DNA from 2 places in the Xanthomonas sp. NCPPB 901 genome. Region 1 is predicted to be linked to the other one. Evidence: predicted binding sites of a transcription regulator. Region 1 holds the regulator's gene; the other holds the start of a gene.
The links. Region 1 encodes FliA, which starts transcription of late flagellar genes. Its sites were predicted from a motif close to TAAAGTTTNNCNNNCNNNGGCCGATAA; they were not measured.
Positions count from the first base shown of each region.

Region 1 (7,151 bases):
CGGCCGCTGACCCAGCCGGCGGCGCTGGCCGCCTCGGCCATGCCGGGCGCGGCCGCCCCGGCCGCCGCCGCGCGCCAGCCCGCGCCGGCCAAGGCTGCGGCTGCGGCTGCGGCTGCGGCTGCAGCTGCGGCGGTGGCGCCAGCGCCGGCCCGTGCCGAGTTCAGCATTCCCGAGGACGTGTTCCGCAACGCCCCGATCAGCGTACCCCTGCCCAGCCCGTTCGCCGCCACCCCGGCGCCGGCCGCCGAGGCCGCGCCGGCCTGGCGCGACGACGTCGCCGCGGTGGCGCTGACCCCGGTAAGCGCCCCGGCCGCGCCGATCGCGCCGGCGCCGGCCGCTGCCGGAATCCCGGCGGCCGCGGCACTGGCGGCGGTGCCGACCTTCCCCGCCCCGCAGAACGACGAACAATTGACGCAGCTGCGCGACGAACTGGCGCTGATGCGGCAGATGATCGAGCGCGAGATGAACCGCCTCACCGACGAGCGCCTGCGCGGCTCGCCGGTCCGCGCCCAGGCGCTGGAGCTGATGGACGACTACGGCTTCGACAGCGGCATCATCCGCGACGTGGTCATGCAGATCCCCGCCGACCTGGAGCTGCACCGCGGCCGCGGACTGATGCTGGGCCTGCTGTCCAAGCGCCTGCCGATCGCCGCGCTGGACCCGCTCGAGGAAGGCGGCGTGATCGCCCTGATCGGCCCGACCGGCGCCGGCAAGACCACTACCATCGCCAAGCTGGCCTCGCGCTTCCTGGAGCGCCATGCCGCCCGCGACGTGGCCCTGGTCACCACCGACACCATCCGCGTCGGCGGCCGCGAACAGTTGCACAGCTACGGCCGCCAGCTCGGCATCGCCGTGCACGAGGCCGACAGCGACGCCGCGCTGCAGCTGCTGCTGGAGCGCCTGGCCGACTACAAGCTGGTCCTGATCGACACCGCCGGCATGGGCCAGCGCGACCGCGCCCTGGCCGCGCAGCTGCACTGGCTGCGCGCCTCGCGGGTGGTCCGGTCCTTGCTGGTCCTCCCCGCCAACGCCCATTTCTCCGACCTGGACGAGGTGGTGCGCCGGTTCGCTGGCGCCGACCCGCAGGGGGTCATCCTGACCAAGCTGGACGAGACCGGGCGGTTCGGCAGTGCCTTGTCGGTGGTCGTGGACCACCGCCTCCCCATCACCTGGGTGACCGATGGACAGCGTGTGCCGGACGACCTGCACCGCGCCAACGCCGCCAGCCTGGTATTGCGCCTTGAAGATTTGCGGCGCGCTGCCGATAAGCCCTGTACTCCGGAGCAGACCCATGCCGTCGCGTGACTACGTCAATCTGACCAATGCCTTTCCCCTGTCGGCGACGCGCAACGAACCGCTGGGTCCGGTGCGGACCATCGCCGTGACCGGCGGCAAGGGCGGCGTGGGCAAGACCAACATCTCGGTCAACCTGTCCATGGCGCTGGCCGACATGGGCAAGCGCACCCTGCTGCTGGACGCCGACCTCGGCCTGGCCAACGTCGACGTGCTGCTGGGGCTGACCCCCAAGTTCACCGTGGCCGACCTGGTCGCCGGGCGCTGCACCCTGGAAGAGGTGCTGATCGACCTGCCCAACGGGCTGATGGTGGTGCCCGCCGCCTCCGGCCGCCGCTACATGGCCGAGCTGCCGCCGGCCCAGCACGTGGGCCTGGTCAACGTGTTCTCCGAGCTGCAGCGCGAGCTGGACGTGATGATCGTCGACACCGCCGCCGGCATCACCGACAGCGTGCTGACCTTCTGCCAGGCCGCGCAGGACGCGGTGGTGGTGGTCTGCGACGAGCCGGCCTCGATCACCGACGCCTACGCCCTGATCAAGGTCCTCTCGCGCGAGCGCGGCGTGGACCGGGTGCAGATCGTCGCCAACATGGTCCGCGACCTCAACGAAGGCCGCCTGCTGTACGACAAGCTCAGCCGGGTCTGCGAGAAGTTCCTCGGCGACGTGTCGCTGAACTACCTGGGCTGCGTGCCGCAGGACGACTGGCTGCGCCTGTCGGTGCAGCGCCAGCAGCCGGTGGTCAAGGCCTACCCGTCCAGCCCGTCGGCGCAGGCGATCGCCGAGATCGCCCGGCGCACCGCGCGCTGGCAGGCGCCGACCGCCCCGCGCGGCAACGTCGAGTTCTTCGTCGAACGCATCATCCAGCGCGGGGTGGCCGCATGAACGCCGCCGCCCACTACCGCGCCGTCCAGCGCAACAGCGCCAACGACTACATCGCCCAGCACTCGGACCTGGTCCGGCGCATCGCCCACCACCTGGCGGCGCGGCTGCCGGCCAGCGTCGAGATCGACGACCTGATCCAGGCCGGCATGATCGGCCTGATCGAGGCCTCGCGCAGCTACGACGCCGAACAGGGCGCCTCGTTCGAGACCTACGCCTCGATCCGCATCCGCGGCGCCATGATCGACGAGATCCGCCGCGGCGACTGGGTGCCGCGCTCGGTGCACCGCCGCGCCCGCGACGCCGCCTCGGCGATCCGCAAGATCGAACAGAGCACCGGCCGCGCCGCCGCCGCCAACGAAGTGGCCGCGGCGATGGACATGCCGCTTCCCGAATACCTGCGTTTGATGGAAGATGCCGCCCGCGGCCAGGTGCTGAGCCTGGAGTCGCGCATCGAGGACCATGGCGAACTGGATACCATCGCCAAGGGCGGACCCAATCCGCAGCAGATGCTCGAGCGCAGCGAATTCGGCCGCGAGCTGGGCAAGGCCATCGCGCAGTTGCCCGAACGCGAGCAGTTGGTGCTGTCGCTGTACTACGAGCAGGAATTGAACCTCAAGGAAATCGGCGCGGTGCTCGGGGTCAGCGAGTCGCGCGTGTGTCAGATCCATGGCCAGGCCACGGTACGGTTGCGCGGACGCCTGAAGGCGTTCGAGGTCGCCGATGCCGGTCTGGAAGACGAAGAATAGGAACCCTTAGGAGTCAGTGGTGAACAAGAACATGCGGATTTTGATCGTGGACGATTTCTCGACGATGCGACGCATCGTCAAGAATCTGCTCGGCGATCTGGGCTTCACCAACACCGCCGAGGCCGAAGACGGCAACAGCGCCCTGGTCGCGCTGCGCTCGGCGCCGTTCGAGTTCGTGGTCACCGACTGGAACATGCCGGGCATGACCGGCATCGACCTGCTGCGCAACATCCGCGCCGACGACAAGCTCAAGCACCTGCCGGTGCTGATGGTCACCGCCGAGGCCAAGCGCGAGCAGATCATCGAGGCCGCCCAGTGCGGCGTGAACGGCTACATCATCAAGCCGTTCACCGCGCAGACGCTGCAGGAGAAGCTGGGCAAGATCTTCGAACGCCTGGGAGCGACCGCCTAAATGGAAGCTACCGCCGAACGCACCGCCCTGATCGAACGCCTGCAAGGCGCGCTCGACGCGCTGGAAAACGGCGACGAGGCCGGCTGGCGCAGGGAGATCGACACCCTCGCCGCCTGGCGCACACGGCCGATGATGCAGGGCCTGAGCCGGCTTGCGCGCGATCTGGGGCAGGCGCTCGGCGAACTGCCGGTGGTGCCCAGCGAGGCCGGCGAACTGGACGATGCCTGCTCGCGCCTGGACCACGTGGTGGAGATGACCGAACAGGCCAGCCACCGCACCCTGGACCTGGCCGAGGAATGCCGTGCGCTGGCCGACCAGCTGGCCGCCGGCGGCCTCAGCGGCGACCAGGGCGAGATCCTCGACAAGATCCGCCACAACCTCACCGAAATGGCCCTGGCGCAGAGCTTCCAGGACCTGACCGGGCAGATCATCCGCCGCGTCGCCGGCATCGTGCGCCGCGTGCACGAGGGCTTCGGCGCGCTGGGTCTGCCGCCGAAGGAAGAACGCAAGGCCGACGGCACCCTGGCCGGCCCGGTCCTGCCCGGCCTGGATCGCCACGGCGTGTCGCAGCACGACGCCGACGACCTGCTGTCCGGACTGGGACTCTAGAGCGTGCCCGGGCGATTGGACTAGGCCACGCCGCACTCGGGTGCGCGCACGGCGAGAAAGAACGAGGGAATTTATGTCAACAGACGACCGCATGATGACGCAGGATCGCACGCACCCAAGCGCGGCCCTTCGGGTTGCCGTGTCCGCTCCCCAGGCGGCCGCGCACGGCTTGAACAGGCGGTCGGCCTGTCGCGGCGCCGCGCGCAGCCACCTGGCAACCGGACACGCCAACGTGGCCGATTGCAACCGCGCGGGCAGGCTCTAGCCATGAGCGCCGTACCCGACGACATCGCTGCCGACTTCATCATCGAGGCCCAGGAGATCCTGGACCGGCTCGGCGAGCAGTTGGTGTCGCTGGAGCAGGCGCCCGAGGACAGCGGCCAGCTCAACGCCGTGTTCCGCGGCTTCCACACGCTCAAGGGCGGCGCCGGCTTCCTGGCGATCACCGCCATGGTCGAGCTGTGCCACGCCGCGGAGGAAACCCTGGGCATGGCCCGTGCCGGCCAGGCCACCCTGCAGGCGCAGCACTTCGACGCCGCCCAGCAGTCGCTGGACTACCTGCAGTCGATGCTCGACGCGTTCGGCAACGGCCAGGAGCCGCCGCGCGCGCCGGCGGAACTGATCGCGCAGTTCGACGCGCACGGCACCGCCGCGCCGGCCCCGGCCAAGAGCGCCGCGCCGGCGCCGGCAGCAGCCCCGGCCACCGCCGCCGCGGGCGATGCGGACCTGATCAGCGACGACGAATTCGAGGCGCTGCTGGACCAGTTGCACGGCGATGCGCCGCCGGCGGCCACGCCGCAGGCGCTGCAGCCTGCGCCACGCGCGCCCAGCGCCGCGCCCAAGGCCGCGGCCGCCCCGGCCAAGGCCGCCGAGCCCGAGCAGACCGTGCGCGTGGACACCAAGCGCCTGGACGCGATCGTCAACCTGATCGGCGAACTGGTGCTCTCGCGCAACCGCCTCAAGACCCTGCGCGTGCGCCTGCGCGACGAGGAACTCGACCGTGCGGTCAGCAGCCTGGACATCGCCACCGCGCGCCTGCAGTCGGCGGTCATGCGCACGCGCATGCAGCCGGTCGGCAAGGTGTTCTCGCGCTTCCCCAAGGTGGCGCGCGACGTCGCCCGCTCGCTCAACAAGGAAGTGGAACTGGAACTGGTCGGCGCCGACACCGAACTGGACCGCAACCTGGTCGAAGCGCTGGCCGATCCGCTGGTGCACCTGGTGCGCAACGCGATCGACCACGGCATCGAGGCCCCGGCGCTGCGCGAGGCCACCGGCAAGCCGCGCGGCGGCCACGTGCGCCTGTCGGCGCAGCAGGAAGGCGACTACGTCAGCATCGAAGTGCAGGACGACGGCGCCGGCATCGACCCGGAACGGCTGCGCGCCAAGGCGCGCGAGAAGGGCCTGATCGACCCCGAGGCCGCCGCCCGCCTGAGCACCGAGGAATGCCTGCACCTGGTGTTCCTGCCCGGCTTCTCGACCAAGTCCGAAGTCACCGACATCTCCGGCCGCGGCGTCGGCATGGACGTGGTGCAGTCGCGCATCCGCGAACTCAGCGGGCAGATCCAGATCCAGTCGGAGCTGGGCCGCGGCAGCCGCTTCCTGATCCGCGTGCCGCTGACCCTGGCGATCCTGCCGACCCTGCTGGTACAGGCCGGCGACACCGTCTATGCGCTGCCGCTGGCGCGCGTGGTGGAAGTGCTGCATGCGCCGCGCCGCTCGCTGGGCTGGTTCGACGGCCGCGCCGTGCTCGACCGGCAGTCGCACACCCTGCCGCTGGTGGACCTGCGCCAGTGGCTCAACATCGACGCCCCGCAACTGCCGCTGCTCACCGTGGTGGTGCTGCAGGCCGGCGAATCGCGCATGGGCCTGGTCGTGGACCAGGTCCGCGGCCGCGAGGAAGTGGTGATCAAGCCGCTGCCGCGCTCGCTGCGCGGCCTGCCCGGCTACGCCGGCGCCACCCTGATCGGCGACGGCCGTCTGGCGTTGATTTTGGATGTGGATGGCTTGAAGGCCTGAGAGCCGGGAGTGGGGAATGGGGATTGGGGAATCGTAAGAGCAGGGTTCCTTGCGCCTTCTTGTCTTCTGCGGTGAAACCGGGAATGGGGAATGGGGATTCGGGAATCGCAAAAGCGGCCCCGTGCGCCTCGTTTTTCCCTGTGGGAGCGGCTTCGGCCGCGACGCGGTGAGGCTGGGATTCGGGAATGGGGATTCGGGAAGCGCAACAGCGGTTCCCCGCTGCTATCCCTTCCTTGTGGGAGCGACTTCAGTCGCGACGCGGTAAAGCCGGGCGTGGGGAATCTGCATTGGCGAAAGCGAATGCCCCTGGCCTCCTGTCTCTCGCCGACGCATGTCGCAGTGCGCGCCGGCGACACGCCGAGGTCCGCGCGTCGCGGCTGAAGCCGCTCCCACAACAGCCGACCCCAGATTTCCGTGCGGCTTGCCTTTGCGAATCCCCACTCCCGATTCCCCAATCCCGGCTGCAGCGAATCCCGAATCCCCACTCCCGGCCCCCTACCATCAAGTCCCAAGCCCCGTTGCCGATACCTCTTGCATGGACAAGCTCAGTCTCATTGGCCTGCTGTTGGCGATTCTGTCGCTGATCGGCGGCAGCATCCTCAAGGGCGCCGGCATGTCGGCGCTGTGGTCGCCGGCTGCGTTCGTGATCGTGATCGTCGGCACCGTGGCCGCGATCCTGGTGCATACCCCGCCGGCGGTGTTCCGCCGTGCGTTCCAGATCGCCAAGTGGATCCTGTGGCCGCCGCCGAGCGATCGCCAGGCGCTGCTCAAGCAGATCGTGGAATGGAGCAATATCGCCCGCCGCCAGGGCCTGCTCGGCCTGGAGAACCAGGTGCCGCAGCAGCAGGATCCGTTCGTGCGCAAGGGCCTGCAGATGCTGGTGGACGGCGTGGAACCGGAGGCCATCCGGCACATGCTGGAGATCGACCTGGAAGGCCAGGAACATTGCGACCTGGCCGCGGCCAAGGTGTTCGAGGGCATGGGCATCTACGCGCCCACCCTTGGCATCATCGGCGCGGTGCTGGGCCTGATCGCGGTGATGAAGAACCTGGCCGACCCGAGCAAGCTCGGCCACGGCATCGCCGCCGCCTTCACCGCCACCATCTACGGCATCGCCTCGGCCAACCTGCTGTTCCTGCCGATGGCCGCCAAGCTCAAGAGCGTGATCAAGCGCGGCTGCGGCGAGCGCGAA
Region 1 is NZ_CM161511.1:2,607,799-2,614,949, forward strand. Features, by position in the region: gene flhF (flagellar biosynthesis GTPase FlhF) at 1-1,305, shown strand, start outside; gene AC1PME_RS10935 (MinD/ParA family ATP-binding protein) at 1,292-2,176, shown strand; gene AC1PME_RS10940 (RNA polymerase sigma factor FliA) at 2,173-2,922, shown strand; gene cheY (chemotaxis response regulator CheY) at 2,942-3,334, shown strand; gene AC1PME_RS10950 (protein phosphatase CheZ) at 3,335-3,943, shown strand; gene AC1PME_RS10955 (chemotaxis protein CheA) at 4,211-5,959, shown strand; gene AC1PME_RS10960 (flagellar motor protein) at 6,495-7,151, shown strand, end outside.

Region 2 (7,151 bases), 1.5 Mb from region 1:
CCCCGTGTCCGGCGCATCGAGGCGCGGCCACCAGTTCGCCTCGCGCGCGCGGAACGCCCCGCTACGACGGCGGGCGGCGCGGTCTGCTGCCGGTCGCTTCCATGCGCAACGCATGGCGCAGATGGCGACCGCACCACGCTTCAGCACCACCTGCGCGCGTTGCTGGCGGCGAAGGGCGCCGCGTCCGCTACAGCGTGAAACTGCGCTTGATCGTGAACACCCAGGCGCCGTCGATCGGATTGGACACATGCACCCGGCCGTCGCCGTCGGCCACGCCGGTGGTGTAGCGGCGGTACACCCCGGCGCTGTTCCAGGCGCGCGCGTAGCTCAGCGCGAACTCGGTGCCGCGCCAGGTGCGGCTCAGGCCCAGGCGCGCATCGGTCCAGCCGTAGTCGGCGAAATGGCGCACGTGCTGGTGGCCGGCATGCACGCTCGCCTGCCAGTCCGGTGCCAGCGGCAGCGTGGCGTCCAATGCCAGGTAGCCGGAGCCGCGCGAATGCCGGCCCTGGCCGACGCCCAGCGTGGCGCTGTTGTAGCCGAAATAGTCGCGGGTCCAGGTGCTGGCGTAGGACAACTCCAGCGTGCGCCAGCGCCCGGCGACGATCGCCTCGCCGTAGTCGTAGCGGGTGCCGCTGGCGCTCATGCGCGCGCCGGGATAGGCGTAGTGGTAGACCCCGGCGCGCCAGCCCCAGTCGCCGCGGCTGGCCGCGTAGCCGGCGTACACGTCCCACTCCAGGTGCCCGCCTTCGATGAAGTACGGGCTCACCCCCGACGCCCAGGTGCCGGCGAACCAACCGCTGTCGCTGGCCACGTCCAGCCCGCCCTGCAGCACCGGCCGGCCCCAGCTCTGCTCGAACCCGCGCGAGACGTAGTTCGAGGTCGCCGCCAGATTGGCGCTGGCGGTCCCGGCCCAGGCCGGTGCGGCGCTGCCCAGCGCCACAGCCAGCGCTACCGTACGCGCCGGCCTCACGACACCAGTTCCAGCCGCGCCCGGCCCGACGCGGGCGCGGCGAGCTTGAACAGCGCCACCGCGCGTTGCAGTTCCTCGGCCTGATCCTCCATCGCCCGCGCCGCCGCGGTGGCCTCCTCGACCAGCGCGGCGTTCTGCTGGGTCACCTCGTCCATCTGCACGATGGTCTTGCCCACCTGTTCGATGCCGGCGCTCTGTTCCTGCGAGGCGGCGGCGATCTCGCGCATGATGTCGGTGACCCGGCGCACGCTGGCCACCACCTCGCGCATGGTGTCGCCGGCGCCGTTGACCAGCGCGGTGCCGTCGTCGATCTTGCCGACCGAGGCATCGATCAGGCCCTTGATCTCGTGCGCGGCGGTCGCCGAGCGCTGCGCCAGCGCGCGCACCTCGCTCGCCACCACCGCGAAGCCGCGGCCCTGCTCGCCGGCGCGCGCCGCCTCCACCGCGGCATTGAGCGCCAGGATGTTGGTCTGGAAGGCGATGCCGTCGATCACGCCGATGATCTCGGCCATCTTCTTCGACGCGTCGGAAATCCCGGACATGGTCTCCACCACCTGCTCGACCACCGAACCGCCGCGCGAGGCCACGTCGGCGGTGTCCTGGGCCAGGCGGTTGGCCTGGTGCGCATGCTCGGCGTTCTGCTTCACCGTGGCGGTCAGTTCCTCCATCGAGGCCGCGGTCTCTTCCAGATTGGCCGCCTGCTGCTCGGTGCGGCGCGACAGGTCGTCGTTGCCGGCGGCGATCTCGCTGGCGGCGGTGTTGATCGCGGTGGTGGCCTGCTGGATGCGGCCGACGATGCCGGTCAGCTGCTCCACGGTGGCATTGGCGTCGTCGCGCATCTGCGCGAACACGCCATGGAACTCGCCGTGCATGCGCGCGGTGAGATCGCCCTGGGCCACGGCGCGCAACAGCGCCGACAGGGCCGAGAGGTTGCCTTCGGTCAGCTCCATCAGGCCGTTCAGCCCGACCACCATGCCGCGGAAGTCGTACTGGAAGCGCTCGGCGTCGCCGCGCCGGGAGAAATCGCCCGAGGCCGCGGCCTGCGCCAGTTCGGTGATGGCCTGGTTGATCGCCTGCAGGCTGCGCTTGGTCGTGCGCATCGCCTCGGTGATCGCCGCCTTTTCGCCCGGCAGCGGTTCCATGTCCACCTGCATGTTGCCGATCGCGTACTGCGCCATCACCTCGACCAGGCGCCGCTGCACGTCCACGTGCGCGGCGACCAGCGCGTTGGTGCCGTGGACCATGCGCCCGTACTCGCCGGGGAAGCGCGCGGCGTCCATCCGGTAGCTCATCTCGCCGGCGTCGTGGCGCTGCGCCATCTCCGCCTGCGCCTGCATCACCGCCTGCAGCTGCGCCTGCATGCTGCCCATCGCGTCCAGCAACTGGCCCAGTTCGTCGTCGCGGCGGTGCCGGACCTGGCTGTCCAGGCGCCCGGCGGCCACCGCGGAGGACACCCGCACCGCCTCGGCCAGCGGGTCGAGCACCTGCCGGCGCAGCAGCAGGTACAGCGCGCCGCTCAGCAACAGCGCCGAAAGCAGGCCGACCGCGGCGATGGTCCACAACAGCGCGCGCGCCTTGGCCATCACCAGTGCGTACGGCACCGAGATGCCCAGCGCGAACGCCTGCGGCGCATCGCCGATCTTCAGCGGCACGAACACGCTCAGCGCGTCCTCGCCGTCGCTGCGGCGATGGTCGAACACCACCTGGCCCTTGGCCACGCGCGCCAGCATGTCCTTCGACCAGGCGTCGTTGCGGGTCTTGCCGACCTGCTGCGGATCGCGGCTGGCCATCACCACGCCCCGCGGCGACAGCAGACTGGCATAGCCCTCGCCCATCGGCCGCAGCGCGGCGATGCGCCGCTGCAGGGTATCGAGGGTGAAGTCGACGGTGACCACGCCCAGGAAACGGCCGTTCTCCAGGATCGGCGTGGCCAGCGTGGTCATCAGCGTGTCCTTGCCGGCCACCGGGTAGTAGTACGGCTCGATCACCACCGGCTTGTGCGTGTTGCGCGCCAGCAGGTACCAGTCGCCGTCGCCGGGCTTCTCGTAGTCGCGCAGCGCCTCGCGGACCAGCGTGCCGTTCTGCCGCGACCACCAGGTCATGTAGCGGCCGGTGGCGTCGTGGCCCTCGGCGCCGACAAAGCCTTTGTCGTTGCCGTCGAACGCGTCCGGCTCCCACATGGTGCTGATGCCCAGCCACTGCGGATGCGCGTCGAGCTGGCTGCGCAACACCGCCGTGGCGGTGTCACGCGACAGGCCGCCGGCGCCGTGCTGCACGCGGAAGCTGTTGGCCAGCGCCTCGCTGGCGTCGAAGGCCACGCCGATCTCGCGCGACACGCGCTGCGCTTCCAGTTGCGCCAGGTTCTCGATGCTGGTGCGCGAGGTCGACAGCAGCGCGTCGCTGCTGCGCCAGTAGATGATCATCGCGGTCAGGCCGAAGCAGGCCAGCGCGAGCAGGCCGGTACCCAGCATCAGGCGTTTGGCGACGCTGCCGCGACGGCGATGCGGCGAGGGAGTAGACATGACGACTTCCTTGGCAGGGGGAGGGATACGGTCTTGGGGCCACACGCCGCGCCGTCTCCGTCGCCGATGGCCCGCCAGGGACGCCTTCCCCACCGGGCCACGACGCGCCGCCGGACATCGCGTCCGGGTGCTGCTGCATGCGCCCCACCCTCTGGCTATCGTCCCGCCATCCGCAAACTTGATGGCCGCTCCGCGCCAAGCCGATGAATGGGCAGAGGTTCCCGGTGAAAACGCGCGGTAGCGCGCAGTTCCCTGCTGCACGTTTGCGCTGGTGAACAGCCGGGTGCACGGGTGCAACGCGGCTTACCGACAGCAGCACAGCAGCAACGGGGAACGGATGACGACGGCTGCGTAGGTGCGTGGCCGAGCGCCAGGCGCTCACGCCCGTGCGCAGTAAGGGCAGCTGCGCGCGGCGCGTACGCAACGCGCTGTGCGGCCGGCAAGGCAGCGCGCGCGGACGGCGCGCGCAGCGCTTACGGACGCCAGTTGGCGTTGTGTTCCCAGAACGCCACGCTGCGCCGATAGGCGTCGCGATCCAGCGGTACGCCCGAGCCGCCCTCCTCCACGCCCAGCGCATTGCGCAGCATGGTGATCGGCGCCATCGGAATCTCCTGCGGCTCGGCGGTGTACAGGCAACCGACCACGCCCCAGTCGGCCTCGATCGGCGCGCCCTCGTGCGCGAGTTGCGCGCGGCTGTAGAGGATCGGCAGCAGGTACTCGGCCACCGGCGGCTCGACGCCCTCGAACCAGCGCACCAGCACCGGCAACTCCTCGCGGCTGCGCGCCTCGTAGCCGGAACGCAGCAGGCGCCGGTTGGCGTCGGTGATCGGCACGGTCAGGCAGCGCGTCGAGGTCCAGTTGCGGTGCACGTGCAGCTTGCAGAACGGCGCGTAGCCGTCCAGCACCTGCAGCGGCGCATGCGCGTTGAGGTGCTGCTCGAACTGCTCCGGCGTGCAATCCTGGATCGCATTGCGGCGGCCATCGCGCGGGAACAGGCGGGTGCGGGCGAACGGCGTGAGGACGATGGACATGGCGTCGTGGCGAACGAGGGCGCACCAGCGTAGCGCGCGGCAGGGCCAGTGCCCACCGCTGCCACCGTCGCCGCGCCGGCAAACCCCGGTGTTCGGAAACCCCACGTAGCAGCGGCTTCAGCCGCGACAGGCGCTATCGGTAACGCCCTGCGTGGCTGAAGCCGCTCCTACAGGGCATGCAGCCGGATTGCGGCTACGGATGCGCCAGGGCGTAGTCGATCGCCGCGCGCACCGCCGCCACCTGTGCGGCGTTGCACTGCTGCGGCGTGGCGCTGGCGCTGTCCGGGTAGACCTCGGTGGTGGTGGTGTAGCGCGCGTCGGTGATGCCCGCGCACAGCCCCAGCCGCTTCACCGGATAGTTGATGACCCCCGGCGCCGCCAGCGGCGTGCCGATGAGTTCGCCGGCGGCGTCGGCCGGGGCGATATGGGTGACCTGCGCCACCGCGGCCAGCACCGCCTGCTGGAACGCCGGCTGCGGATTGTCGCTGTCGCCGACCAGGTAGAAGCCGTCGGGAATGCCGCCGGGCGCGTAGGCGACGCCATCGCGCGCGGCCAGCGCCGGGCGGAACTCGGACTCGTCGCTGTCGGTGGTCTCGTGCAGGTCGATGTGCATGCGCACCCGATCGCGCAGCGGCGCGACCAGGCGCAGCAGCGCCGCCGACTCCTGCGCCGGGCTGTCGGCGCGGAACGAACGGTTGGGATCCAACGCATCGGCGTTCCAGCGGTGGATGCGCTCGTACGCCCAGGGACTCACGCACGGCGCCACCAGCACGTTGGCGCGGCCGGCGTAGTCCTCGGCATGCTGCTGTGCGAACTGCAACGCGCCGTGCACGCCGCTGGTCTCGTAGCCGTGCACGCCGCCGGTGACCAGCATGCACGGCAGCGTATCGTCCCAGCCGCGGCTGCGCAGCGCCAGCAGCGGATAGCGCGCCTGCGCGTACGCCAGTTCGCCGTACTCGACCACCTCCCATGGCCCGCGCAGGCGCTCGATGGCCGCGACCACCTCGTCCTGGTAGCTGCGCCGGCGCGGCTGCGTGGCCAGCCAGGCCGCCTTCTCGGCGGCGCCCCAGGGCACGCCGGGGGTTCCGATCGGATAGAAGGCTGCACTGGTCATGGGGCGGCTCCGCGTCGACAGGTGAGGGCGGCGACTGTAGCAAAGCGCACCGGCGGCGACGCCGCATACAACGGAAACCCGGCATCGGTAACGCACCCGCGCGGAAGCGGATGCCGATCCCGCTTTCGCGCGCTGTCGCCATGAATACGTATGTAGCGCGCGCATGTTGCGCCGCGATGCGCGCTTAGCATCCTCCCGCCGCACGCCAGCCGCGCGGCGACCTCACGCCCCTGTCCTGCAGGCGCCGTGCCTGTGCCCACGCAACAAGGAGATCGAACGATGCGCGTCCCATCCGCTGCAAATCGTCTGCTGCGCCTGCATCGCTGGCGCGGCCTGCTGGTCGGCCTGCTGCTGCTCCTGGCCACCGCCAGCGCCCAGGCCGACGTCATCCTGCACGCGTTCAACTGGCCCTACGCCACCGTGGAGGCGCGCGCCGCGCAGATCGCCGCCGCCGGCTACCGCAAGGTGCTGGTGGCGCCGGCCTACCGCTCGCAGGGCGACGCCTGGTGGGCGCGCTACCAGCCGCAGGACATGCGCCTGATCGACAACCCGCTCGGCGACACCGACGCCTTCGCCAGCATGGTGCAGGCGCTCAAGGCGGTCGGCGTGGAGACCTATGCCGACGTGGTGCTCAACCACATGGCCAACGAGGCGGCCACGCGCGCGGACCTGAACTACCCGGGCAGCGCGGTGCTCGGCCAGTACGCCGCCAATCCGCAGCGCTATGCGTCGCTGCGGCTGTTCGGCGACCTGTCGCAGAATTTCCTCAGCGCCAGCGATTTCGGCCCGGCGCAGTGCATCACCGACTACAACGATCCCTACCAGGTGCGCACCTACCGCATCTGCGGCGGCGGCGGCGATCCCGGCCTGCCGGACCTGGTCGGCAACGACTGGGTGGTGCAGCAGCAGCGCAACTACCTGCTGGCGCTGAAGGCGCTGGGCGTGACCGGCTTCCGCATCGACGCGGCCAAGCACATGAGCTTCGACCATCTGAACAAGGTGCTCGACGCGCAGGTGCGCGCCGGCGTGCTGGTGTTCGGCGAGGTGATCACCGGCGGCGGCAGCGGCAATGCCGACTACGACCAGTTCCTGGCGCCGTACCTGCAGGCCACCCCGCACGCGGCCTACGACTTCCCGCTGTTCAATTCGGTGCGCAACGCCTTCGCCTACGGCGGCAGCATGGACCTGCTGGTGGATCCGGGCGCCTACGGCCAGGCGCTGCCGGGCGCGCGCGCAGTGACCTTCGCCATCACCCACGACATCCCCAACAACGCCGGCTTCCGCTACGCGATCATGGATCCGGTCGACGAGACCCTGGCCTACGCCTACCTGCTCGGCCGCGACGGCGGCGTGCCGATGGTGTACTCGGACAACAACGAGAGCGGCGACAACCGCTGGGTCAACGCCTACCAGCGCGACGACCTCAAGCGCATGGTCGGCTTCCACAACGCCGCGCAGGGCCGCGACATGCAGGTGCTGGCGCACGGTGCCTGCTACCTGCTGTTCCGCCGCGG
Region 2 is NZ_CM161511.1:4,086,643-4,093,793, forward strand. Features, by position in the region: gene AC1PME_RS17325 (TorF family putative porin) at 188-970, opposite strand; gene AC1PME_RS17330 (methyl-accepting chemotaxis protein) at 967-3,492, opposite strand; gene AC1PME_RS17335 (DUF3228 family protein) at 3,966-4,523, opposite strand; gene AC1PME_RS17340 (M14 family metallopeptidase) at 4,717-5,637, opposite strand; gene AC1PME_RS17345 (alpha-amylase family protein) at 5,971-7,151, shown strand, end outside.
Region 2: a site for FliA is predicted at 3,648-3,674, ahead of AC1PME_RS17330 (methyl-accepting chemotaxis protein). Genes of this name have one in related genera too.